4 regions of the Rahnella perminowiae genome follow, and region 3 is predicted to be linked to each of the others. Evidence: predicted binding sites of a transcription regulator. Region 3 holds the regulator's gene; each other region holds the start of a gene.
The links. Region 3 encodes PhoB, which activates phosphate uptake and scavenging genes when phosphate is short. Its sites were predicted from a motif close to CTGTCATAAAACTGNCNNAT; they were not measured.
Positions count from the first base shown of each region.

Region 1: the regulator PhoB is predicted to act here: its motif matches at 4,178-4,197, upstream of phoA (alkaline phosphatase).
Region 2: the regulator PhoB is predicted to act here: its motif matches at 2,643-2,662, upstream of glpT (glycerol-3-phosphate transporter).
Region 4: the regulator PhoB is predicted to act here: its motif matches at 1,141-1,160, upstream of pstS (phosphate ABC transporter substrate-binding protein PstS).

Region 1 is NZ_JAFMOT010000177.1:559-6,585, forward strand. It holds gene J1781_RS13145 (TetR/AcrR family transcriptional regulator) at 1-73, opposite strand, end outside; gene J1781_RS13150 (HlyD family secretion protein) at 111-1,235, opposite strand; gene J1781_RS13155 (DHA2 family efflux MFS transporter permease subunit) at 1,315-2,868, shown strand; gene J1781_RS13160 (L,D-transpeptidase family protein) at 3,130-4,050, shown strand; gene phoA (alkaline phosphatase) at 4,279-5,703, shown strand; gene J1781_RS13170 (hypothetical protein) at 5,729-6,027, shown strand, end outside.
Region 2 is NZ_JAFMOT010000157.1:1,924-7,950, reverse strand. It holds gene J1781_RS04495 (zinc/cadmium/mercury/lead-transporting ATPase) at 1-686, shown strand, start outside; gene tusA (sulfurtransferase TusA) at 705-965, opposite strand; gene J1781_RS04485 (7-cyano-7-deazaguanine/7-aminomethyl-7-deazaguanine transporter) at 1,193-1,864, shown strand; gene J1781_RS04480 (DcrB family lipoprotein) at 1,990-2,556, shown strand; gene glpT (glycerol-3-phosphate transporter) at 2,792-4,144, shown strand; gene J1781_RS04470 (ABC transporter ATP-binding protein) at 4,188-5,264, opposite strand; gene J1781_RS04465 (phosphohexomutase domain-containing protein) at 5,297-6,027, opposite strand, start outside.
Region 3 is NZ_JAFMOT010000179.1:57,427-63,453, forward strand. It holds gene sbcC (exonuclease subunit SbcC) at 1-3,116, opposite strand, end outside; gene sbcD (exonuclease subunit SbcD) at 3,113-4,351, opposite strand; gene phoB (phosphate response regulator transcription factor PhoB) at 4,579-5,268, shown strand; gene phoR (phosphate regulon sensor histidine kinase PhoR) at 5,291-6,027, shown strand, end outside.
Region 4 is NZ_JAFMOT010000165.1:49,636-55,662, reverse strand. It holds gene rluF (23S rRNA pseudouridine(2604) synthase RluF) at 162-1,049, shown strand; gene pstS (phosphate ABC transporter substrate-binding protein PstS) at 1,266-2,306, shown strand; gene pstC (phosphate ABC transporter permease PstC) at 2,499-3,455, shown strand; gene pstA (phosphate ABC transporter permease PstA) at 3,457-4,344, shown strand; gene pstB (phosphate ABC transporter ATP-binding protein PstB) at 4,444-5,211, shown strand; gene phoU (phosphate signaling complex protein PhoU) at 5,222-5,953, shown strand.

The DNA.
Region 1 (6,027 bases), on a different contig from region 3:
CGCGGATGGCTTTCGCCGCTTCCTTCACGATCCGCTCACGGATTTTAGGTTTATGTTCACTTTCGTAGCGCATAGTAACACCCTGATAATCAGAAAATTGCCGTCATAGTTTACCTGACAGGATCAGTTAGCGAAACGCGTGCATCCACCGATAATCCGGGGCGCAGCGCCGCTAAATCAGGCTGACCGGTGTCCAGACGGATACGCACCGGCACCCGCTGAACAATTTTGGTGAAATTACCCGTGCCCGGCTCAAACGGCAGCAATGCGAACGTTGAGCCAGAACCCGGCGCGAGGCTGTCGACTTCACCGTGAAATGTCACGCCCGGCAATGCATCCACATGCACATCCGCCCGTTGTCCCGGCTGCATTCTGCCGGTCTGCGTTTCTTTGAAGTTGGCCGTTACATAAATGCCCTGCTCCGGTACCAGTGTCATCAAACGCTGACCGGGTGTGACGTAATCGCCTATCTGTACCTGCCGGTTGCCCGCCACGCCATCAACAGCGGCAAAAATAGTGGTGTGATTGAGATCCTGCTGCGCCAGCGCTTTTGCTGCCTGCGCTTTCACCACAGCAGCCTTCGCCAGCGCCAGTGCCGCCTGAATTTCTGCCCGCTGTGCATGTGTTACCGCTGCCTGATTTTGGGCGACATCCAGCATAGCTGCGGCGTGCGCAGAGGTTTGCTCTGCCGTCACCGCCACCGTTTTATACCGGTCTGCATCGTTACGAGACGTGGCCCCGCTAACCGCCAGCGACTGATAACGCTGCTGCTCGGCCTCTGCATGTTGCTGTTCAGCAAGCGAGGAACGGATCGCCGTGCGCGCGGCCTCGATTTGGGTGAGCGCCAGCTGCTCCTGCGCCTGCTGGCTCAGCAATGCGGCTTCCTGTTGTGCCACCTGCGCGCGGGCATCTTCAAGTTCCCCCTGCGCAGCGGCCAGACGCGCCGTAAACTCTTCGCTATCGATCAGTACCAGTTTATCGCCGGCATGCACCCGCTGGTTATGATTCACCAGCACCTGCGACACAAAGCCTTTTACTTTTGGCGCAACGAGGGTCGCATCCGCTGTCAGATACGCATCATCCGTCGATTCTGACGCGGGTGCAGCCAGTAACCATGCCGCACCGCCAAGGGCTACCACCAGCGCAATACCGCTGACCACGAAGATCCGCTTAGATCGTTTATTGACCTTCTCTACCGGGACCGGCATCCCTTCTCCTGTCGTTGCTTCGCTCATTTTTAATTCCACTCATTGCATGATGAACATCATATTAATATGATACCCATCATACAAACAAGCTCCGGGATTTCACAATATGTCTGCCAACCTGACGCCAGCCGCGACGCTCTCGCCTGCGGATTACCCGACATCACGCAAGTTTCTGATTTTCAGCATTATGGCGTTTGGTATGTTTCTGGCGCTGATCGACATCCAGATCGTCGCCGCTTCGTTAAACGATGTGCAGGCCGGGCTTTCCGCCGGACCAGATGAAATCAGTTGGGTGCAAACCTCGTATCTGATCGCCGAACTGGTGATGATCCCCTTCTCCGCATTCCTGGCGCAGGCACTTTCTACCCGCTGGCTGTTCAGCGCATCGGCGGCGTTGTTTACCCTCAGCAGCATCGGTTGCGGATTGTCGTGGAATATTGAGTCGATGATCTTCTTTCGCGCATTGCAGGGTTTTACCGGCGGCGCGATGGTGCCGACAGTATTCGCGACCGGATTCGCGATGTTTCAGGGTAAACAGCAGGCGCTGATCCCGGCGATCCTCGGCATGGTCAGCGTGCTGGCCCCCACACTGGGACCGACGGTGGGTGGCGTGGTGACGCAATTACTCGACTGGCGATGGATTTTCTTCATCAATATCCTGCCAGGCGCTCTGGTTGCCACCGGCGCCGTGTTATTTATTCATGTGGATAAAGCCGATTTTCCGATGCTTAAACGTATCGACTGGGTACATTTATTGTCGATGGCGATAGCTCTCGGTTGTCTGGAGTATGTGCTGGAAGAAGGCCCGCGAAAAAACTGGTTCAGCGAACCGCAAATCCAGATTTCGGCGTGGTTCTCGCTGGTGGCCTTTGTACTGTTTCTCGAGCGATCCTTTTATTCAAAAAACCCGATCGTACGCCTGAGCCCCTTCCGTGACCCCACATTCACCTTTGCCTGTCTGTTCAATCTGGTGGTCGGTTTTGGTCTGTATGCCTCAACATATCTGACGCCGGTTTTCCTCGGCCGCATCCGAGATTTCAACAGCCTGGAAATTGGCACAACGGTGTTTGTGGTCGGCGTCGGGCAATTCTTCAGTACGATTATCGCCGCCCGATTAATCAGCCGTGTCGACCGGCGGGTCCTGATTACGGTGGGTTTATCCGGTTTCGCACTGAGTTTATGGCTGACGACGACGGTCACAACCTACTGGGGAGCAGAACAGTTCTTCTGGCCGCAGGTGGTGCGCGGCCTGTTCATTATGTTGTGCATCGTGCCGAGTGTGAACATGGCCCTGACCGCGTTTCAGGGGCCGGAACTGCGCTACGCCTCAGGGCTGTTTAATCTGATGCGTAATCTCGGCGGCGCGATTGGTATTGCCACGGTGAATACCTGGCTGCAGGACTGGACCCGCGTGCACGCTGCACGTTTCGGCGAATCGCTGGGACACTATGGGGATCATGCGCAGGAGATGATAGATTCGCTGGCGCAAAAAATTGTCTACCTGACGCCGGACACCGCTCAGGCATTGCTGATGGCAAAAGGGATATTTGGCGCGAAAGTCGCGGCGCAATCCCTGACACTGGCGTTCAACGACATCTTTCAGGTCATGGCGTGGATGTTTGTTGCCGCGCTGGTCATGGTGCCGTTTTGCCGTAAATAAAGTCAGGAATGTGAAGAAAATGTGCAGGCTGCCGCAAAAAATGCGGTTGTGGCAGGGAACTTTTCGAACAAGATGAGAAAGCTTTGGCCTGTTTGAAATAAATCCTTATAATTAGCGGCCCTGAAATGCGATTCGTTACACATACCGTGTCCCTTTCAAGTGCTATGTGCAAGTACACTATTCCTCCGGCCGGTTACGATCGGATCGGGGGGAATTAACATCCTGACAACTGCCAGTGTGGCATTAACGACCAACGAAAATATGAAAATGAGCATTCGCGCAATCCTTACCCTGGTTTTGGCAGTTGCTGCATATAGCCAGGCGTCTTTTGCTGTGGTCTACCCTCTTCCGGCCAATAATGGTCGTCTGGTCGGTGAAAACATCACAGTTACCGTTCCGCAGGGCAGCAGCCTGCCGCTGGAACATTTTGCAGCGCAATACCAGATGGGTTTGAGCAATATGCTCGAAGCTAACCCTGGCGTTGATCCTTATCTGCCAACCCCGGGCACCGTGCTGACTATCCCTCAGCAATTGATCCTGCCTGATACCCCGCATGAAGGCATCGTGATCAACAGTGCTGAAATGCGTCTGTATTACTACCCGAAAGGCACCAATACTGTGGTCGTGCTGCCAATCGGTATCGGTGAACTGGGCAAAGACACCCCGATGAACTGGGTGACTACGGTTCAGCGTAAAAAAGCTGGCCCGACCTGGACCCCGACGGCGAAAATGCATGAAGAATATGCTTCCCGTGGTGAATTCCTGCCCGCCGTCTTCCCTGCTGGCCCGGACAACCCGATGGGGCTGTACGCACTGTATGTTGGCCGTCTGTATGCAGTTCACGGCACCAACGCCAACTTCGGTATCGGTCTGCGCGTGAGCCACGGTTGTGTACGTTTGCGTGATGCCGACATCAAATGGCTGTTCGACAACGTTCCGCAAGGCACCCGCGTTCAGTTCATCAACGAGCCGGTGAAAGCCACCGTTGAGCCGGACGGTAAACGTTATATTGAGATCCATAACCCGCTGTCCTCTAACCAGGAAGAGTTTGATTCCCAGCAGCCGCTGCCAATCACTCTGACCGGTAACGCAAGCAGCGTATCGATGGATCCTGCGGTCAACCAGACTGTGGTTCAGCGCGCTATTGAGATGCGTTCAGGGATGCCGGTTCAGGTTAATTAATTGCGTCCCTGACGTTTTAGTGAAAAAGCTCCGTTCATCGGGGCTTTTTTTTTGCAAACGCAAAAGGAAACTACGGATAACTCCCTCCCCTGCGAAGGGGAGGCGTAAAGCAACATCCTCTCCATCACTGTCATTAAAATGTCACAACTCTGACTTAACCTTCCGGTAACAAAAAATATCTATATGTGTATTTTTATTTCCGATGATTTATGAAAAGGAGTTTTGACAATGCAACAATCCGTATCTCTTGTGGCCCGCGCCGTGACTGCCGCCCTGCTGCTTTCCACCTCTGCCACTGTCCTCGCCACTGAAACTGACTCGCTGACTGACCGCGCAGCAAAAGGTGTGCTGACAGAACCGGGTGGCGCGCGTCGCCTGAGCGGTGACCAGACCGCCGCGCTGAAAGCGTCACTTTCAGACAAAACGGTGAAAAACGTGATTTTACTGATTGGCGACGGTATGGGGGATTCTGAAATCACCTCCGCCCGCAACTATGCAGAAGGCGCTGGCGGCTATTTTAAAGGTATCGATGCCCTGCCGCTGACCGGTCAGTACACCCATTATTCTCTGGATAAGAAAACGCAGAAACCGAGTTACGTGACCGATTCTGCAGCTTCCGCCACCGCCTGGGCGACAGGTGTTAAAAGCTATAACGGCGCGATTGGTGTAGATGTTAACGGTAAAGATCACCAGACTATTCTTGAGATCGCCAAAGCCGCAGGCAAGGCCACCGGCAACGTCTCCACTGCCGAATTGCAGGATGCAACCCCGGCTGCGCAAATCGCCCACGTAACCTCACGTAAGTGCTACGGTCCGGAAGAAACGGCGGAAAAATGTGCCAGCAACGGGCTGGAAAACGGCGGACGTGGTTCGATCACCGAACAGTTATTGCAAACCCGCGCAGACGTCACGCTGGGCGGCGGCAGAAAATCTTTCAGCCAGTTGGCTAAAGCCGGTGAGTTCCAGGGTAAATCCCTGAAAGATCAGGCACTGGCACAGGGTTACGTGTGGGTGGAAAACGCGGAGCAGCTCAGTGCTGTCACGCAGGCAGACCAGAAGAAACCGGTTCTTGGCCTGTTCTCCGAGGGCAACATGCCGGTACGCTGGCAGGGTCCGAAGGCCACTTATCACGGCAACATTGATAAACCGGCTGTTACCTGTGAAGCCAATCCGCAACGCACTGCCGACATCCCGACGCTGGCCGTTATGACTGAAAAAGCCATCGACTTGCTGAAAACGAATCAGAACGGTTTCTTCCTGCAGGTTGAAGGCGCATCGATTGATAAACAAGATCACGCCGCTAATCCGTGCGGCCAGTTCGGGGAAACAGTGGATCTGGATGAAGCGGTGCAAAAAGCGCTGGCGTTCGCCCGACAGGACGGCAACACGCTGGTTATCGTCACCGCCGATCATGCCCATTCCAGCCAGATTATCGAAACCGATGCCAAAGCGCCCGGCCTGACGCAAACACTGACCACCAAAGACGGTGCGCCGATGACTATCAGTTACGGCAACTCAGAAGAGGATTCACAGGGGCACACCGGGACACAACTGCGTATCGCCGCGTTCGGGCCGCATGCAGCGAATGTGGTCGGTCTGACCGACCAGACGGATTTGTTCTATACGATGCGGGATGCCATGGCGATTAAGTGATAGTTTTTCAAAGGGAGATGTCCCTTTGGAACCCTTCGAAACCGGATTGGGTAAGTTTTGGTTTCTCAGTTGCACTGAACGCCTGATCGAGAAACTTTCGGTTTCTTACGTGCGATGCTCACTTAACGCGCTGCGCCGAAACCGCCCAAGAGGGAAAAGTGCTTTTTCCCTCTTGGATCTCCCTTCGCTTTTTCAACAAGCGCTTCCGCTCGCTGGCTATGTTTCAGGTATCACCCGGTTCCAAAATACCGCCGGAGGGAAGGTGGAAAACCGCGCATCTGTTTGCGCGGGTTGTAACCCGAACGAAGGGCACCGCGCAGCGGC
Region 2 (6,027 bases), on a different contig from region 3:
CAGGCCGTAAAATTCAGGTGCTGGCCCCGAAAAGTGTCACGCCAAACGGCCTGACGCCGGAAACCTTTGTGCAAATTGCTGACTGGGAATCCACAGGAAAAACCGTCGTCGTGGTATTACAGGAAGGGAATGCGATCGGGCTGATCGCCATGCAGGATCGTCTGCGTGATGACGCGGCCGACGCATTGCAGAAACTCAAAGCACTGGGCGTGTCCGCCGTCATGCTGACCGGCGATAATCCGCGCGCGGCAAAAACCATCGCGGACCGCCTGGGTATTGATTTTCGTGCGGGTCTGCTGCCTGCCGATAAAGTTTCGGCGGTCACCGCGCTGAATGCACAGAAACCGGTCGCCATGGTCGGTGACGGGATTAACGATGCGCCTGCCATGAAAGCGGCGACAATCGGTATTGCGATGGGAAGTGGGACGGATGTCGCGCTGGAAACGGCGGATGCCGCGCTGACGCACAACCGCCTGAGCGGACTGGCGCAGATGATCAGTCTTTCACGCGCCACGCGGGCGAATATCCGCCAGAACATTACGATAGCGCTGGGGCTGAAAGCGATTTTCCTGGTGACCACGCTGATGGGTCTGACCGGATTGTGGCTGGCAGTGCTGGCGGACTCCGGTGCAACAGCGCTGGTGACCGCCAATGCGCTGCGGCTGTTGCGCAATAAATCGAAATAAACCACACGGGCTGAGCCATCAGCCCTGTTTTTCCCTCAACCCTTTGCACAGTAAATAACGATACGGCTGATTATCGGTATCAGATGCTAATAACGTGTGTTCCATAAAACGGCAGAAACCGGGAATATCGCGGGTCGTTGCCGGATCATCGGCGATAATCAGCAGTGTTTCGCCATCTTTCATGGTGCGTACCACTTTGCGAACCATCATCACAGGTTCCGGACAGCGCAAGCCCAGCGCATCAAGCTGATGGTCGGGATTGATAAAGGGATCGGTCATTTCGTTTCTCTACACTTCTTTGGGCGCAGCAAAGCCTCATAGTTTAACCCGCTGGATTTCACACGCAACAGACAGAGCTCATTGCGCTAAAATTAACCGCCGGCCCTGTTGCGCAAACGGTGCGCAAACAGTTACTATGCGCGCCGCAAACAGCTAACGCCCCTGCGGTTTCAAGAATGCAGGGTATTTGGGTTCCCTCACCCCAATCAACTAAAAAGGTCACATATATGTACTCCTTTACTGCTCAGCAGCGGTTCTCCGCGCTGATATGGCTTTCGCTATTCCACATTGCCATCATCACCTCAAGTAACTATCTGGTTCAGCTGCCCGTTTCCATCTTTGGTTTTCATACCACCTGGGGCGCGTTCACTTTTCCGTTTATTTTTCTGGCCACCGATCTGACTGTCCGCATCTTTGGTGCACCGCTGGCACGACGGATTATTCTGTCCGTGATGGTGCCCGCACTGGCCATTTCCTATGTCATCTCAGCGTTATTCTTTGAAGCGCAATGGCAGGGCATGGGAGCGCTCAACAGCCTGAATATCATGGTTGCCCGTATCGCCACCGCCAGTTTTATGGCGTATGTGCTGGGGCAAATTCTCGATGTTCACGTGTTTAACCGCCTGCGCCAGAACCGCCGCTGGTGGATAGCGCCGGTCGCCTCAATGTTCCTCGGCAATATCAGCGACACGCTGTCCTTCTTCTTCATCGCCTTCTACAAAAGCAGCGATGCCTTTATGGCTCAGCACTGGGTAGAAATCGCGATGGTGGATTACACGTTCAAAGTCCTGATCTGTCTGGTGTTCTTCCTGCCGATGTACGGCATGCTGCTCAACATGCTGCTTAAACGTTTGTCAGCAAAGGGAAACACTCCGCATTCTGCCGTCAGCGTGCATTAAACCCGGTCGCCGGTAAGACACAAATCGCGCCATAATCTGACTTGCATTTGTGGCCTGAATAGGTTGCCATAAAGGCTGTTAAGTCAACATGTAAGCCTGGTGAACAGGCCACTTAAGGAAGCCCGATGCGTAATATCGCGAAAATGATGGGAATGGCAGTACTGATCGCCGGTCTGGCTGCGTGTGACGGTAAGTCGACCGATGCACCGGCCACAGATAAAGGTGCACCGGCGGCCGCAGCGGCGGCGGCGACCACACCAGTCAGCCTGCTGGATGGCAAAGTCACCTTCTCCCTGCCGCAGGGGATGAGCGATCAGAGTGGTAAGCTGGGTACTCAGGCCAATAATATGCACGTGTATGCAGACAGTACCGGCCAGAAAGCAGTGATCGTCATTTTGGGAGATAACACCCCCGAATCACTGGACGTTCTGGCGGGTCGTTTACAGGATCAGCAAAAAGCGCGTGATACCAATCTGCAGGTCGTCACTAATAAATCTATTCAGGTGAACGGCCAGACGTTGCAGCAATACGACAGCGTGATCACTTCTGCCGGTCAGAAAGCCTATTCGTCTATCGTTTTGGGCAAGGTCGACAGCCATTTGCTGACCCTGCAAATTACCCTGCCTGCGGATAATCAGCAGCAGGCACAAACCGATGCAGAAGCCATTATCAGTACCCTGAAAATTCAATAAATTCAGGGGTGATGGAAATATCAGGCGGGGCTCAGGCTCCGCCTTTTTTGCTTTGTGCTGTTACCCAATCTCACAACCCCGCCCGATTGTAATAAAAATGTAACATTTCCGTCATAAATCACAGTCCGTTTGTGCGCGAATAGCTAACATGATGTTCGTTATAGAACACATTGGCCCAGCCATTTCCCCATGGCTCATGATGAGTCGGACCTGATTTATGCCATCGGAGGCATGTATGCTCAGTATCTTTAAACCCGCGCCCCACAAAGCTCCTGTTGATGAGACTCACGTCGATCCGCTGTACCGCCGCCTCCGCTGGCAAATATTTATGGGGATTTTCTTCGGTTATGCGGCCTACTATCTGGTGCGCAAAAACTTCGCACTGGCGATGCCTTATCTGATTGATCAGGGCTTCTCACGGGGTGACCTTGGTTTTGCGTTGTCCGGGATTTCCATCGCCTACGGCATCTCAAAATTCATCATGGGTTCGGTGTCGGATCGTTCGAATCCGCGCGTCTTTCTGCCTGCTGGCCTGATCCTGGCCGCCGCAGTGATGTTATTCATGGGCTTCGTGCCGTGGGCAACGTCAAGCATCGCCATCATGTTTGTCTTGCTGTTTCTGTGCGGATGGTTCCAGGGAATGGGATGGCCACCGTGCGGACGTACTATGGTGCACTGGTGGTCACAGAAAGAACGCGGTGGCGTGGTATCGGTATGGAACTGCGCACATAACGTCGGCGGCGGCATTCCTCCGCTGCTGTTTCTGCTGGGTATGGCGTGGTTTAACGACTGGCATGCGGCGCTGTATATGCCTGCTTTCGGCGCCATCTTGCTGGCGGTATTTGCCTTCATGACCATGCGCGATACGCCGCAGTCCTGCGGTCTGCCGCCGATTGAAGAATACAAAAACGATTACCCGCCGGACTATGTAAAAGAATCTGCTGAGCAGGAACTGACGGCGAAGCAGATTTTCATGCAATACGTTTTGCCGAATAAATTGCTGTGGTACATCGCGCTGGCCAATGTCTTTGTCTATTTGCTGCGTTACGGCATTCTGGACTGGTCGCCGACGTATCTGAAGGAAGTGAAGCACTTCGCGCTAGATAAATCTTCCTGGACGTATTTCCTTTATGAATACGCAGGCATTCCCGGCACCCTGTTGTGCGGCTGGATGTCGGACAAAGTCTTCAAAAGTAATCGAGGCGCAACCGGCGTGTTCTTTATGGTGCTGGTCACCCTCGCGACCGTGGTGTACTGGCTCAATCCGGTCGGCAATCCGGGCATTGATATGGCCTGTATGATCACCATCGGCTTCCTGATTTACGGGCCGGTAATGCTGATTGGTTTACATGCGCTGGAACTGGCACCGAAGAAAGCAGCCGGCACCGCCGCCGGCTTTACCGGACTGTTTGGATATCTTGGCGGCTCGGTCGCGGCCAGCGCCATTGTGGGTTATACCGTGGATTACTTTGGCTGGGACGGCGGTTTTATCGTGATGATTGCCGGTTGTGTGCTGGCCGTTATTCTGCTGCTACTGACCATGCTCAGTGAAAACAAACATAAGGCGCAGCTGGCAAAAAGTGCCTGATATTGGGTTTATCTTCGTCGAAAGGCACCGAAAAGTGCCTTTTTTACGCGCCATCCGGGAGAATGCGCTTGCCCGTTTCATCAAACAATAAAATGCTGGCGGCATTAAACCCGAACCTGAGTGGCGTATTTTTAGCAAAGGAGAGCTGTTTCGATGACTTCATTTTCAGGATATGTTCGCCAAAGCGCGCATAGACCAGCGTGGAATCACCCTGCAATTCAGTGAAAACAACCAAAACCTCAAACGCGTGATCTGTCACTTCATTCAGGCGAAGCAGCTCGGGGCGGATCGCCAGCGATACTGCTTGCCCTTCCCGGACAGCCGTGAATTTATCGCCCAGCGGGAATATCGGCTGGCCCTGAATACTCAGTTGTCGATCAATGACCTGCGCCGGGATTACATTGATTTTCGGCGTACCAATAAAACCGGCGACGAACAGACTGCCCGGGCAATTATAGAGTTCAACCGGCGTGCCGGTTTGCTCAATGTGTCCCTGGTTCAGCACCACAATCCGGTCCGCCAGCGTCATCGCCTCGACCTGATCGTGGGTCACGTAAATCATGGTGTTTTTCAGGCGGGCATGAAGCTGACTGATTTCCTGACGCATCTGCACACGCAGTGCCGCATCAAGATTCGAAAGTGGTTCATCAAACAAAAACACTTTCGGCTGCTGAACAATGGCACGCCCGATGGCAACACGCTGACGCTGCCCGCCGGAAAGATTTTGCGGCAACCGGTCCAGCATGTCATCCAGCCGCAGAATCAGTGCCGCTTCGCTTATGCGCCGGGTGATTTCTTCCGGCGGCGTACGGATATTCTTCAGACCAAATGCCAGGTTCTGCCTGACGGTCATGTGTGGATAGAGTGCGTAGGACTGAAATACCATCGACAGACCGCGCTTTCCGGCGGGCAAATCCGTCACATCGGTTTTTTCAATGTGGATAGTCCCGCCGCTCAGCGTATCCAACCCGGCAATCATACGCAGTAACGTTGATTTACCGCAGCCTGAAGGACCGACAAGCACCAGAAACTCACCGGAATGGATCTCCAGAGACAAATCGGGGATCACGACCGTTTTGTCATAATATTTTTGGATATTTTTTAGCGTTAAGGCTGACATAACGTTGTCCTTTGTAACAAACAAACGGGCGGTTACGCCCCGGCAAGGGCGAGGAGTTTCCCGGTGATTTCAGCTAACAGCGCGTTAGATTGTCGGGTTTCTACGTTGAGCCGCAGGAGCGGCTCGGTATTGGAACAGCGTAAATTAAACCGCCAGTTATCAAATTCCATACTCAGCCCGTCGGTCAGACGGGTGCTCAGCGCCTGGTGTTGGTAATGGTCGCGGACACGGCGGATGGCCTCAGCGGGCTGACTGACTGAGATGTTCATTTCGCCGGATACCGGAAAAAGGGCTTTACGGGCAGCAACCAGCCCGGACATTTTCTGACGACTCTGGCTGAGATGTTGTAATACCAGTAAAGCCGGGATCATTCCGCTGTCGCAGTAGCCGAAATCCCGGAAATAGTGATGGGCGCTCATTTCTCCGCCATAAATAGCGTTTTCACTGCGCATTCTTTCTTTGATAAAGGCGTGGCCAGTTTTGGTTTCGATGGCGATGCCATGACTGGCATTGATAATGTCGCGGGTATTCCAGACCAGACGCGGATCATGAAGGATTTTTTCGCCAGGCGAACGTTGCAAAAATAACGCGGCCAGTAATCCTACAATGTAGTACGCCTCAACATAATCACCCCGTTCATCAAAGATAAAGCAGCGGTCAAAATCACCATCCCAGGCAATGCCTAAATCTGCCCGATGCGCGAGCACCGCATCGCGCGTCGCCAGCCGGTTTTCCGGCAGCATCGGGTTGGGAATACCGTGGG
Region 3 (6,027 bases):
AGGCTGTCGAGGGCATCCAGTGCCGTATCCAGCGTGTCGGCGTCAAGCGTGCCGAAACCTTCATCAAGGAACAGAGAGTCGATGCGGGTTTTGTCGCTGACCAGATCAGACAATGCCAGCGCCAGCGCCAGGCTGACCAGGAAGCTTTCGCCGCCGGATAATGTGCGGGTGTCACGTAGCGCATCGGCCTGCCAGGTATCGACCACCTGCAACTCCAGCGCATCGCTGGTTTTGCGCTGTAACAGATAGCGCCCGTGCAGTTTTTCCAGCTGGCGGTTCGCCAGATAAACCAGATGATCGAGGGTCAGTCCCTGCGCGAATTTACGGAATTTCGCCCCGTCACTGGACCCAATCATCTGATTGAGATAACCCCAGTCATCACAGGTCAGCTGTGCCTGCGCTATCTGAGCAATCAGCGCCTGTTGTCCGCTGTGGCGCTGCTTGTCGCTTTCCAGTTGGTTCTTCACTTCGCCCAGACGTTGTTGTAACGCTTTCAGTTGTTGAGCCAGTTCCGTCTGCTGCACGGTCAGGGCATTAAGATCACCGTCAGATTCACTCAGATGAGCAGGGCGGACAAGACGATGCTTTTCCAGCATATCTCTGGCGTCAGTCAGTAATGCCTGTGCCTGTGCCAGTTGTTGTTGCAGATGTTCTTTGCGTTGCTGCAGCTGTTGGCGCAGCACGTCGTCAAGCAGCGCTCCTTTCACCGCGGCTTCATCGGCAAACCCGCTGGTGCTCAGCGCCTGTTGCCACACCTGTTCCGTTTGTGTCAGTTGTGCGCTGGTCTGTAATTGTTGCTTCTGCGCACTGGCCAGCTGACCGGCAAGCTGGTCGCGTTGTTCCTGCGCCTTATGCAGCGCGGTCTGGGCATCACTGAACGCTTTTTCTGCCGCCTGCTGTTGCTGATGTAAGTGTTCGCGAACCTGAGCCACCTGGCGCTCGCCGAACAGTTCGAGGCGCCGGGCATGAAGCTCAGAAAGCGCTTTTTCACCTTCGGCCTGTTGTTTTTGCAACCGGACAAGGTCTTGCTGAGATTTCGCCTCTATTTCTACCAGCCGCGTAATGCGTTCGGTCAGCAATGCACTTTGCTGTTGTACTTTTTGTTGGAGATTCAGGGCGTCAGTCAGGGCATCTTTCGCCTGTTGAAGTGCCCGTGCCAGCTGTTCGTGCTGGCCGGTCAGCGCCTGAGACTGCTGCTCTTCTTCGTCGCGGGCGGTCAGCCATTGCGAGATGTCAGTGGTGTCATGCAGGGTAAACGTCAGATTCAGCGGCATGCTGAGCTGTTGCCAGTTTGCCGTCTGCGCATTCAGTTGCTGCTGATCCTGCTCCATCTGGATCTGCAGACGTCTTTGCTGTTCTTTCAGGCTTTTGATCTTCGCCGCCAGTTCGATACCGCTGGCTTTTACCGCATCGAATTCAAGCTGCATTTTCTCGACGCGCTGTGCGGTTTCAGAAGGTTTGATCTCCTGATAGTGTTCAACCGCCGGATGCGAGGTCGAGCCGCACAACGGGCAGGCTTTACCGCTTTGCAAATTCGCGCGTTCAGCTTCGAGGCTGACGATCAGCATTTCCTGTTTATGCAGCGTTTTTACGTCGTTGAGATGTTCAAGTTGTGTCTGACATTGCAGGCGGATCTTATCCAGGCGCTGCTCTTCCTCAGCCAGTTGTACCTGATACTGCGCAAAATCTTGGTTTTGTTGCTGCACGCGCTGGTTAAGCTGCGGGAAAAGTTGCGCGAGCGAAAAAAGCTGTTGTCGCACCGGCCGGAGTTGCATCAGTTCTGTTTGCCGTTTCTGTAAGGCTGCCAGCGGATGCTGTTTTTCCAGAGCTGCCTGACGCTGCTGTGCGGCGTTAAGGGCTTCGGTCAGTGCGGTCTGCCGGGTTTGATGCTGGCGGTTTTCTTCATCCAGTTTTTGTCGTTCTGCCGTTATTTGCCGCAGTGTTGTGTTCTGGTCAGCGGCCTGTTTCTGCGATTCACTGACCGCCCGCTGTGTTTCTGCCAGTGATTTGTGCCACTGAGCGATTTCACCGTCCAGCGGCAGGATTTTTTCTTCGATCAGCGTTTGCATCCGGCGCTGTTCTTCGGCCTGCTTCTGACGTGCAGTTTGCGCCTGTTCTGCTGCCTGGTTCAGCGGCGCCATCTGCGCGATCTGCTGTTCCTGTTGCTGTATCAGTTGCGTCAGATGCTGCTGAAGGCGTTGTGACTCTTCCTGACAACGCTGACGGTCATTGAGTAACGGACGCAGTTTTTCCGCCGGTTCACTGCGTGCCAGCTGTTGTAACTGCGGCGCGGCGGCCAGATTTTCCTGCTCAGCGGCAGCCAGCTGCAACTGAGATTGCTGAAGTTTTTGCTGCACCTGTTGCCATTGTTGCAGCCAGTTCAGATCCCGCTGGCGTTGCTGCGCCTGTTGGCTGAGGCTGTTTTCCTGTGCGTTCAGTTCAGCATGCTGTGCCTCCAGCGTCTGGCGTTGTTCTTCGCTGAGCAGTTCGATGCCGGACATGCGCTGATGCAGACCGTCGAGTACGATGCGCGCTTCTTTATGTTGCTCAAAGACGCGCTGAGACAGCCGTCCGTAAATTTCGGTGCCGGTCAGTTCTTCCAGCAATTCGGCGCGGTCGTTGGCATCAGCATTCAGAAACGCGGCGAACTGCCCCTGAGACAGCATCATGGATTTGGTGAAACGGCCGAAATCCAGCCCGGTCAGTGTGGCGATGGCGTCGAGTTTGTCGCGCACTTTATCGGCCAGAATTTTGCCGCCGGCCAGTAACGCCAGCTCGACTTTCGGTGCCTGCAAGTTGCCATCCGGCGAATTTTTAGCTCGACGCTGGCTCCAGAATGCGCGGTAAGCTACGCCTTTAACTTCAAACTCCACCTCAGCCAGCGATTCGGCGGTGTGGCGGGTCATCAGTTCGTTCTGGCTTGGTGTGATGTTCAGACGTGGCGTCTGATGATAAAGCGCCAGACAAATGGCATCAAGCAGGGTGGTTTTCCCTGCCCCGGTCGGGCCGGTGATCGCGAATAATCCGTTGCTGGCGAACGGCTCGGCAGTGAAATCAATTTTCCATTCGCCTTCCAGCGAGTTCAGGTTTTTTAAACGCAGGCTGAGAATTTTCATTGTGCGCTGTCCTCTGCATTCTGAGCGTGCGTGACCTGCTCAACAACCTGAGCAAAAAGAGTGCGCATCCGCGCCTGACGGGGGGCATCAGGGTCTGGCTCCAGCGCCAGCCGCCGTTCAAAGACGTCGCTGACGCTCAGTTCACTGAGGGTCTCTTTTTCCTGCTGCTCAATGCTGCTGATGCGCTGTTCTTTGCTGCGGCGCAACAGGACAACTTCCACCGGCAAATCCGCAGTCAGCGCCTGAATACGCCGCTGAATATCGCTGAGATAATCCTGCGTGGCGACTTCGATATCAAGCCAGACGGGTTTTTGTGCATCACCGCCTTCGAACTGCGCCAGTTGCTTTTCAATTTCCGCCAGCGAGCCTTTGAGTATCTGCATGGGCTGGAAAACAGGAATTTCCAGCGTGTCGATGGCACTGAGCGTTGCCCCGTCGAAATCGAGCAGATACACACTTTTGGCTTTGCTCAGTTCGTCAAAGCTCAGGGCAATTGGCGAACCGCTGTAACGGATGTGGTGAGTTTTTGCGACGCACTGTGCGCGGTGAATATGGCCAAGCGCCACATAATCAACCGGCGGGAACGCCTGCGCGGGGAAGGCGTCAAGTGTGCCTATATAGATGTCACGCACGGAATCAGAAGTACTGACGCCAACGGTGGTCAGATGGCCGGTTGCAATAACGGGCAGCGGTATGCCGAGTTCATCACGCCTGGCCTGCGCGGCCTGCCAGAGCGCGTCATAATGTGCGGCGATGGCTTCCTGCAATGCCAGTTGTTTGTCGCTGCCGGACTGACCGGCCTGACTGGCCAGCAGATCACGCGGGCGTAAAAACGGGATGGCACACAGTACCGCGCCCGGTTTTCCGTCACGCTGACTGAGCACCAAAATCTGTTCAGACAGATTTTCGCCGACAGTGGCAATCACCCGCGTATTCAGGCAGGAAAGTAGCTCGCGTGATTCATTAAGTGTTGCGACGGAATCGTGGTTGCCAGCCAGTACCACCAGCTGACAGCCGGTTTGTTGTAATTCCACCACGAAGCGGTTATACAATTCGCGGGCATAACTGGGCGGTGATCCGGTATCGAAAATATCACCCGCGACAATCACGGCGTCGACCTGATGTTGCTGCACCTGACCGGTCAGCCAGCGCAGAAATGCCTGATGTTCGGCTGCACGGCTTTTGGTGAAAAAGTACTGGCCAAGATGCCAGTCTGACGTGTGGATCAGGCGCATGAGACTCCTGTATGAACCCTGGATGACGACAATGGGGCAAAGTATAAACGTCGGCGGGGGGAGATGTCCCCGATAAATCAGTCCAATTTCAGCGAGATGGCCGCTAATTATCTGTCATATTTGACTGTAATGAACCATTCTTTTCATTCATAAATCTGTCACAAAACTGACGCATAATGGCGCCCGCAATCAAATAAAAGATCGCTAACCTATTGGCAGGACCTACGATGGCTAGACGTATATTGGTGGTTGAAGACGAAGCTCCAATCCGTGAAATGGTGTGTTTTGTACTGGAACAAAATGGCTATCAGGCCGTAGAAGCTGAGGATTTTGATTCAGCGATTGGGCAGCTTGTTGAACCTTACCCTGAACTTATCCTGCTCGACTGGATGTTACCTGGCGGTTCCGGTATTCAGTTTATTAAGCATCTTAAACGTGAGGCGCTGACCCGCGAAATTCCGGTAATGATGTTGACCGCACGCGGTGAAGAAGAAGATCGGGTGCGTGGCCTCGAAGTCGGTGCCGATGATTACATCACCAAACCGTTTTCCCCGAAAGAGCTGGTTGCCCGCATTAAAGCGGTGATGCGTCGCATCTCGCCAATGGCGGTGGAAGAAGTGATCGACATGCAGGGTTTAAGCCTGGATCCCTCGTCTCACCGGGTGATGGCCAACGAACAGGCGCTTGATATGGGGCCGACAGAATTTAAGTTATTACACTTCTTTATGACGCATTCTGAACGTGTTTATAGCCGGGAACAGTTGCTCAATAACGTCTGGGGCACTAACGTTTATGTGGAAGATCGCACCGTAGACGTGCATATTCGTCGTTTGCGTAAGGCGTTGGAAACCAGCGGACATGACAGAATGATCCAGACTGTTCGTGGTACCGGATACCGTTTTTCAACGCGTTATTGAGTCCTCACAGCGGAGAATCTGTGTGCTAGAACGTTTGTCATGGAAACGATTGGCCGGCGAATTTTTTCTCTTTTGTCTGCCAGCGTTAATTCTCGGTATTTTCGTCGGTCATTTCGGCTGGCTCCTGTTTGTGTCGCTGGTTGCGGCACTGGGCTGGAATTATTACAACCAGCTCAAACTCTCTCACTGGCTGTGGCTTGACCGCAGTATTACGCCGCCGAACGGCCGCTGGAGCTGGGAGCCGCTGTTCTACGGGCTTAACCAGATGCAGATGCGCAACCGGCGTCGGCGTCGTGAATTAGGTCAGTTGATCAAACGTTTTCGCAGCGGTGCTGAATCGCTGCCAGATGCCGTGGTGCTGACCACGGAAGAAGGCAATATTTTCTGGTGTAACGGGCTGGCGCAGGATCTGCTCGGTTTCCGCTGGCCGGAAGATAACGGGCAACATATCTTCAACCTGCTGCGTTATCCGGAATTCCGGCTGTGGATCCAGACCCGCGATTTCAGCCGGGCGCTGAATCTGCAACTCAATAATGAGCATTACGTCGAGTTTCGCGTTATGCCTTATTCAGAAGGGCAACTGCTGATGGTGGCACGCGATGTCACACAGATGCGCCAGCTCGAAGGTGCACGGCGTAACTTCTTTGCTAACGTCAGTCATGAGCTGAGAACCCCGCTGACCGTATTGCAGGGATATCTGGAAATGATGGAAGACGCCAAACTGGAAGAACCTTTCCGCACCAAAGCACTGGATACCAT
Region 4 (6,027 bases), on a different contig from region 3:
TATGCGATATATAAGCGCCTCCCGGGGCGCTTTTCTATTTTCAGAATGTTTTTGCCTGATTCCCCACTTTCCCGGCAGCCGATCACGATTCTCCCCTCTCAGGCTTCGTAACCCGCCCCGGATAAGGTATAGTTCGCGTTTTTCTGAAGGTACCCCGCTGAATGCTGACCAATTCCTCCATTCGTCTTAACAAATACATCAGCGAGAGCGGAATTTGCTCGCGCCGCGATGCCGATCGTTACATCGAACAGGGAAATGTTTTTATTAACGGCAGGCGTGCCGCGGTAGGCGCTCAGGTATTTGCCGGCGATGTGGTGAAAGTGAATGGTCAGGTTATCGAACCGCGAGATGAAGAAGATCTGGTACTGATCGCGCTGAACAAACCTGTCGGCATCATCACCACGATGGAAGAAGGTGAGCGGGACAACATCCGTGATTTCGTTAACCACAGCAAACGCGTCTTCCCGATTGGCCGTCTGGATAAAGATTCCCAGGGCCTGATTTTACTGACCAATCACGGTGATCTGGTCAACAAAATCCTGCGTGCCGGTAACGACCACGAAAAAGAATACATCGTCACCGTCAACAAGCCGATCACAGACGAGTTTATTGCCGGTATGGGCGCGGGCGTGCCGATGCTCGGTACCGTGACCAAAAAGTGCAAAGTGAAGAAAGAAGCGCCGATGGTGTTTCGTATTACGCTGGTGCAGGGCCTTAACCGTCAGATCCGTCGCATGACCAAGCATTTTGGTTTTGAGGTCACTAAGCTCGAACGCGTGCGCATCATGAACATCAATCTGAAAGGATTGCCGCTGGGCGAATGGCGCGATCTGACCGATGATGAACTGATTGAGTTGTTTAAGCTGATTGAAAACTCCTCGTCTGAAGATAAACCGGCGAAAAAAACGCAGGCAAAGCATACTCAGGCTAAAAAAGCGGTTGTCACAAAACCGGCTGCCACAAAAACAAAAAATACCGAAAAACCTGAAGCTAATTCTGCATCCCGCAAGCGTTTTGCCCAGCCTGGTCGTAAGAAAAAAGGGCGTTAATTTACCTGTTTTTCATTATCTGCCGGTGTAATAACCGGCTTTTCCCGCTTAAAACACCTTCATATTGCCCGGGTGGTTCGAATTGTGAACGGTGTCATAAAACTGTCATATAACGTACATTTTACTGTCACTAAACTGTCCTATTTTCCTCCTGTGCCAAACACTTTAATTAACGTCGACATCAGTCGGGAAGTTTAAAACCACCAGGAGTGGAACATGAAATTGATGCGTAACACCGTCGCCGGTCTTGTAGCAGCGACTTTCTCCCTCACAGCAATGTCTGCTTTCGCTGCCACTAACCTGACTGGCGCTGGCGGCACCTTCCCCGCACCTGTCTACGCTAAGTGGGCTGACGCATATCAGAAAGCAACCGGTACTCAGGTGAACTACCAGGGCATCGGTTCTTCCGGCGGCGTAAAACAAATCATCGCCAAGACCGTTGATTTCGGCGCATCTGATGCACCGATGAAAGAAGAAGATCTGAATAAAAATGGCCTGTTCCAGTTCCCTACCGTGATCGGTGGCGTGGTGCTGGCTGTTAACATCCCTGGCATCAAATCTGGTCAGCTGACACTCGATGGCGCAACGCTGGGTGACATTTACCTCGGTAAAATCAAAAAGTGGAACGACGCAGCGATCACTAAGCTGAACCCGGGTGTGAAATTGCCAGACACCAACATCGCAGTGGTGCGTCGTGCTGACGGTTCCGGTACTTCGTTCGTATTCACCAGCTATCTGGCGAAAGTCAACAGCGAGTGGAAAGACAAAATCGGTGCAGGTTCAACGGTGAACTGGCCAACGGGTCTCGGTGGCAAAGGCAATGACGGTGTGGCCGCATTCGTACAGCGTCTGCCAGGTTCAATCGGTTACGTTGAATATGCTTATGCTAAGCAAAATAACCTGGCTTATACCAAGTTGGTCGATGCAGACGGCAAAGCTATCAGCCCGACGGAAGCCTCCTTCAGTGCAGCTGCTAAAGGCGCTGACTGGAGCAAAACCTTCGCTCAGGACCTGACCAATCAGAAAGGTGATAATGCGTGGCCAATCAGCTCCACCACTTTCATCCTGGTTTACAAAGATCAGCAAGATGCAGCGAAGGGCGCAGAAGTGCTGAAGTTCTTCGACTGGGCCTACAAAAATGGCACCAAACTGACAACTGATTTGGACTATGCCGCACTGCCAGCCTCTGTTGTAGAGCAGATCCGTGCAGCCTGGAAGACCAACATCAAAGACAGCAGCGGTAAAGCACTGTACTAGGAATACCCGTCATACCTGAAGCTGCACCGGCGTTAGCTGCGCTCGTTCACCCGAATCACTTACTTGAGTAAGCTCATCGGGATTCACTTGCTTGCTGCCTTGGTGCAACTCCAATTATTTTGGGTATAGTAACTCTGCTTCATTCCCTCTCCGGCCGGGGAGGGAATTAAATCTGAATTAAAAGAGAGTGGTATGGCTGAATACAAGCCGGCTATCAAGGCACCTGGCAAAAACGGTGACATCATCTTCGGCGCGCTGGTTAAACTGGCAGCGCTGATAGTGCTATTTATGCTGGGCGGCATTATCGTCTCGCTGTTTATTGCTTCTCTGCCGAGCATTGAAAAGTTCGGATTATCCTTCCTGTGGACGAAAACCTGGGATGCGCCGAACCAACAATTTGGTGCACTGGTGCCGATTTATGGCACGGTTGTAACCTCCATTATTGCCCTGCTGATTGCTGTTCCGGTGAGCTTTGGCATCGCATTATTTCTCACCGAGCTTGCACCTAACTGGATGAAGCGCCCGCTGGGGATTGCTATTGAACTGCTGGCGGCTATCCCCAGTATTGTTTATGGCATGTGGGGTCTGTTCGTTTTCGCCCCGCTGTTTGCGCAATATTTCCAGACGCCGGTGGGCGACGTGCTTTCCGGTATCCCGATTGTTGGCGAACTGTTTGCCGGCCCGGGTTTCGGTATCGGTATTCTGGCGGCAGGTGTCATTCTCGCCATTATGATCATCCCGTATATAGCTTCCGTTATGCGTGATGTATTCGAACAAACGCCGGTGATGATGAAAGAATCTGCTTACGGCATTGGTTGCACCACATGGGAGGTGATCTGGCGCATCGTGCTGCCATTCACCAAAAATGGTGTGATTGGTGGCGTGATGTTAGGCCTGGGACGCGCACTTGGCGAGACCATGGCGGTGACCTTCATTATCGGTAACACCTACCAGCTCGACAGCGCATCGCTGTACGCGCCGGGCAACAGTATTACCTCCGCACTGGCGAACGAATTTGCCGAAGCGGAAGCCGGATTGCACACCTCTGCACTGATGGAACTGGGACTGATCCTGTTCGTCATTACCTTTATTGTTCTGGCGCTGTCGAAAATGATGATCCTGCGTCTGGCTAAGAAAGAGGGCCGTTAAGATGACGACACTCGACATGCAAAGTACCCCGGCGCTGCTGGAATCGCGTCGAAAACGTCAGGCGTGGCGCCGTCAGAAAAACCGTCTGGCACTGATGATCTCCATGCTGACCATGGCGTTTGGCCTGTTCTGGCTGGTGTGGATCCTGTTCACCACTATCGTTAAAGGTGTAGACGGAATGTCGCTGGCGCTGTTCACGCAGAACACCCCGCCACCGAATACGGCAGGCGGTGGTCTGGCTAATGCCATTGCGGGCAGCGGATTACTGATTTTATGGGCCACGTTGATTGGTACGCCACTGGGCGTCATGGCCGGGATTTATCTCGCCGAATATGGTCGTAAATCCTGGCTGGCGGAATTCATCCGTTTTATTAACGACATCCTGCTCTCCGCGCCATCGATTGTGGTGGGCTTGTTTGTGTACACCATCATGGTGGCAAAAATGGGGCATTTCTCCGGATGGGCGGGTGTGCTGGCGCTGGCGCTGTTACAGATCCCGATTGTTATCCGCACCACGGAAAATATGCTGAAACTGGTGCCGGACAGCCTGCGTGAAGCGGCTTATGCGCTGGGTACGCCGAAGTGGAAAATGATCTCAGCCATCACGCTGAAAGCCTCTGTTTCCGGCATTATTACCGGGATACTGTTGGCGATTGCCCGTATTGCCGGTGAAACCGCGCCGCTGCTGTTCACCTCGCTCTCCAATCAGTTCTGGAGCACCGACATGATGCAGCCGATTGCTAACCTGCCGGTCACCATCTTTAAGTTTGCGATGAGCCCGTTCGGCGAATGGCAACAACTGGCCTGGGCGGGCGTGCTGCTGATTACGGTTTGTGTGCTGTTACTGAACATCCTGGCGCGTGTGATTTTTGCCCCGAAAAAGCAATAAGTTAATTCATTATTGATGGCAGGCGATAACGGCTGCTGTCACTGTTTACCCGGCGTCGCCACGCGGCGCACGAAAAAGAGAGATGTCTTAATGAGTCGAATGACTGACGCATCCAACAGCAAAATTCAGGTTCGTGATCTGAACTTTTATTACGGCAAATTCCACGCGCTGAAAAATATTTCCCTGGATATTGCTAAGAACGAAGTCACGGCATTCATCGGCCCTTCAGGTTGTGGCAAATCCACGCTGCTGCGTACGTTTAACAAAATGTACCAGTTGTATCCGGAACAGCATGCTGAAGGTGAAATCCTGCTTGATGGCGAAAACATACTGGTTGATAAGCAAGATATCGCGCTGCTGCGTGCCAAAGTTGGCATGGTCTTCCAGAAACCGACGCCGTTTCCGATGTCAATTTATGACAACATTGCGTTTGGTGTCCGCCTGTTTGAGAAGTTGTCCCGCACGGACATGGATGAGCGCGTGCAATGGGCGCTGACTAAAGCCGCGCTGTGGAATGAATCCAAAGACAAGCTGCACCAGAGCGGTTATAGCCTGTCCGGCGGTCAGCAACAGCGTCTGTGTATCGCGCGTGGTATTGCGATCCGCCCTGACGTTTTATTGCTCGATGAACCTTGCTCCGCGCTCGATCCGATTTCTACCGGTCGTATCGAAGAACTGATCACCGAGCTAAAATCTGATTACACCGTGGTGATTGTGACCCACAACATGCAGCAGGCTGCGCGTTGTTCAGATCGCACTGCGTTTATGTATCTGGGCGAACTGATCGAATACAGCGACACTGACTCGCTGTTCACTTCACCAGCGCGCAAACAGACTGAAGATTACATTACTGGCCGCTACGGTTGAGGTAAAAAGAATGGATAACCTGAACTTAAACAAACACATTTCTGGCCAGTTTAATGCAGAGCTTGAGCACATCCGCACACAGGTTCTGGCGATGGGTGGCCTGGTTGAGCAACAACTGACTGATGCCATCACTGCGATGCACAATCAGGATGCCGAACTGGCGCAACGCGTTATCAAAGGCGATGACAAAGTTAACCTGATGGAAGTGGCGATCGACGAAGCTTGTGTGCGCATCATTGCCAAGCGCCAGCCAACCGCCAGCGATTTACGTCTGGTGATGGCGATTATCAAAACCATTTCTGAACTCGAGCGTATCGGTGATGTGGCCGATAAAATCTGCCGCACGGCGCTGGAAAAATTCTCACATTTGCACCAGCCGTTGCTGGTCAGCCTGGAATCGCTGGGGCGTCATACCGTAGAGATGCTGCATGATGTGCTGGATGCTTTTGCACGTATGGATCTTGACGAAGCGGTGCGTATTTACCGTGAAGACAAAAAAGTGGATCAGGAATATGAAGGCATCGTGCGCCAGCTGATGACTTACATGATGGAAGATCCGCGGACGATTCCAAGCGTGCTGACCGCGCTGTTCTGCGCCCGTTCTATCGAGCGTATCGGTGACCGCTGCCAGAACATTTGCGAGTTCATTTTCTACTTCGTGAAAGGTCAGGATTTCCGTCATGTCGGCGGCGACGCACTGGATAAATTACTGACAGACGGCAAAGACGCGCCGAAAGAATAACGGTTTGCTGAGATTGCCGCACAAAAAAGGCCTCAGACGAGGCCTTTTTGCTTTCAGATCGATACCAGCGTCCG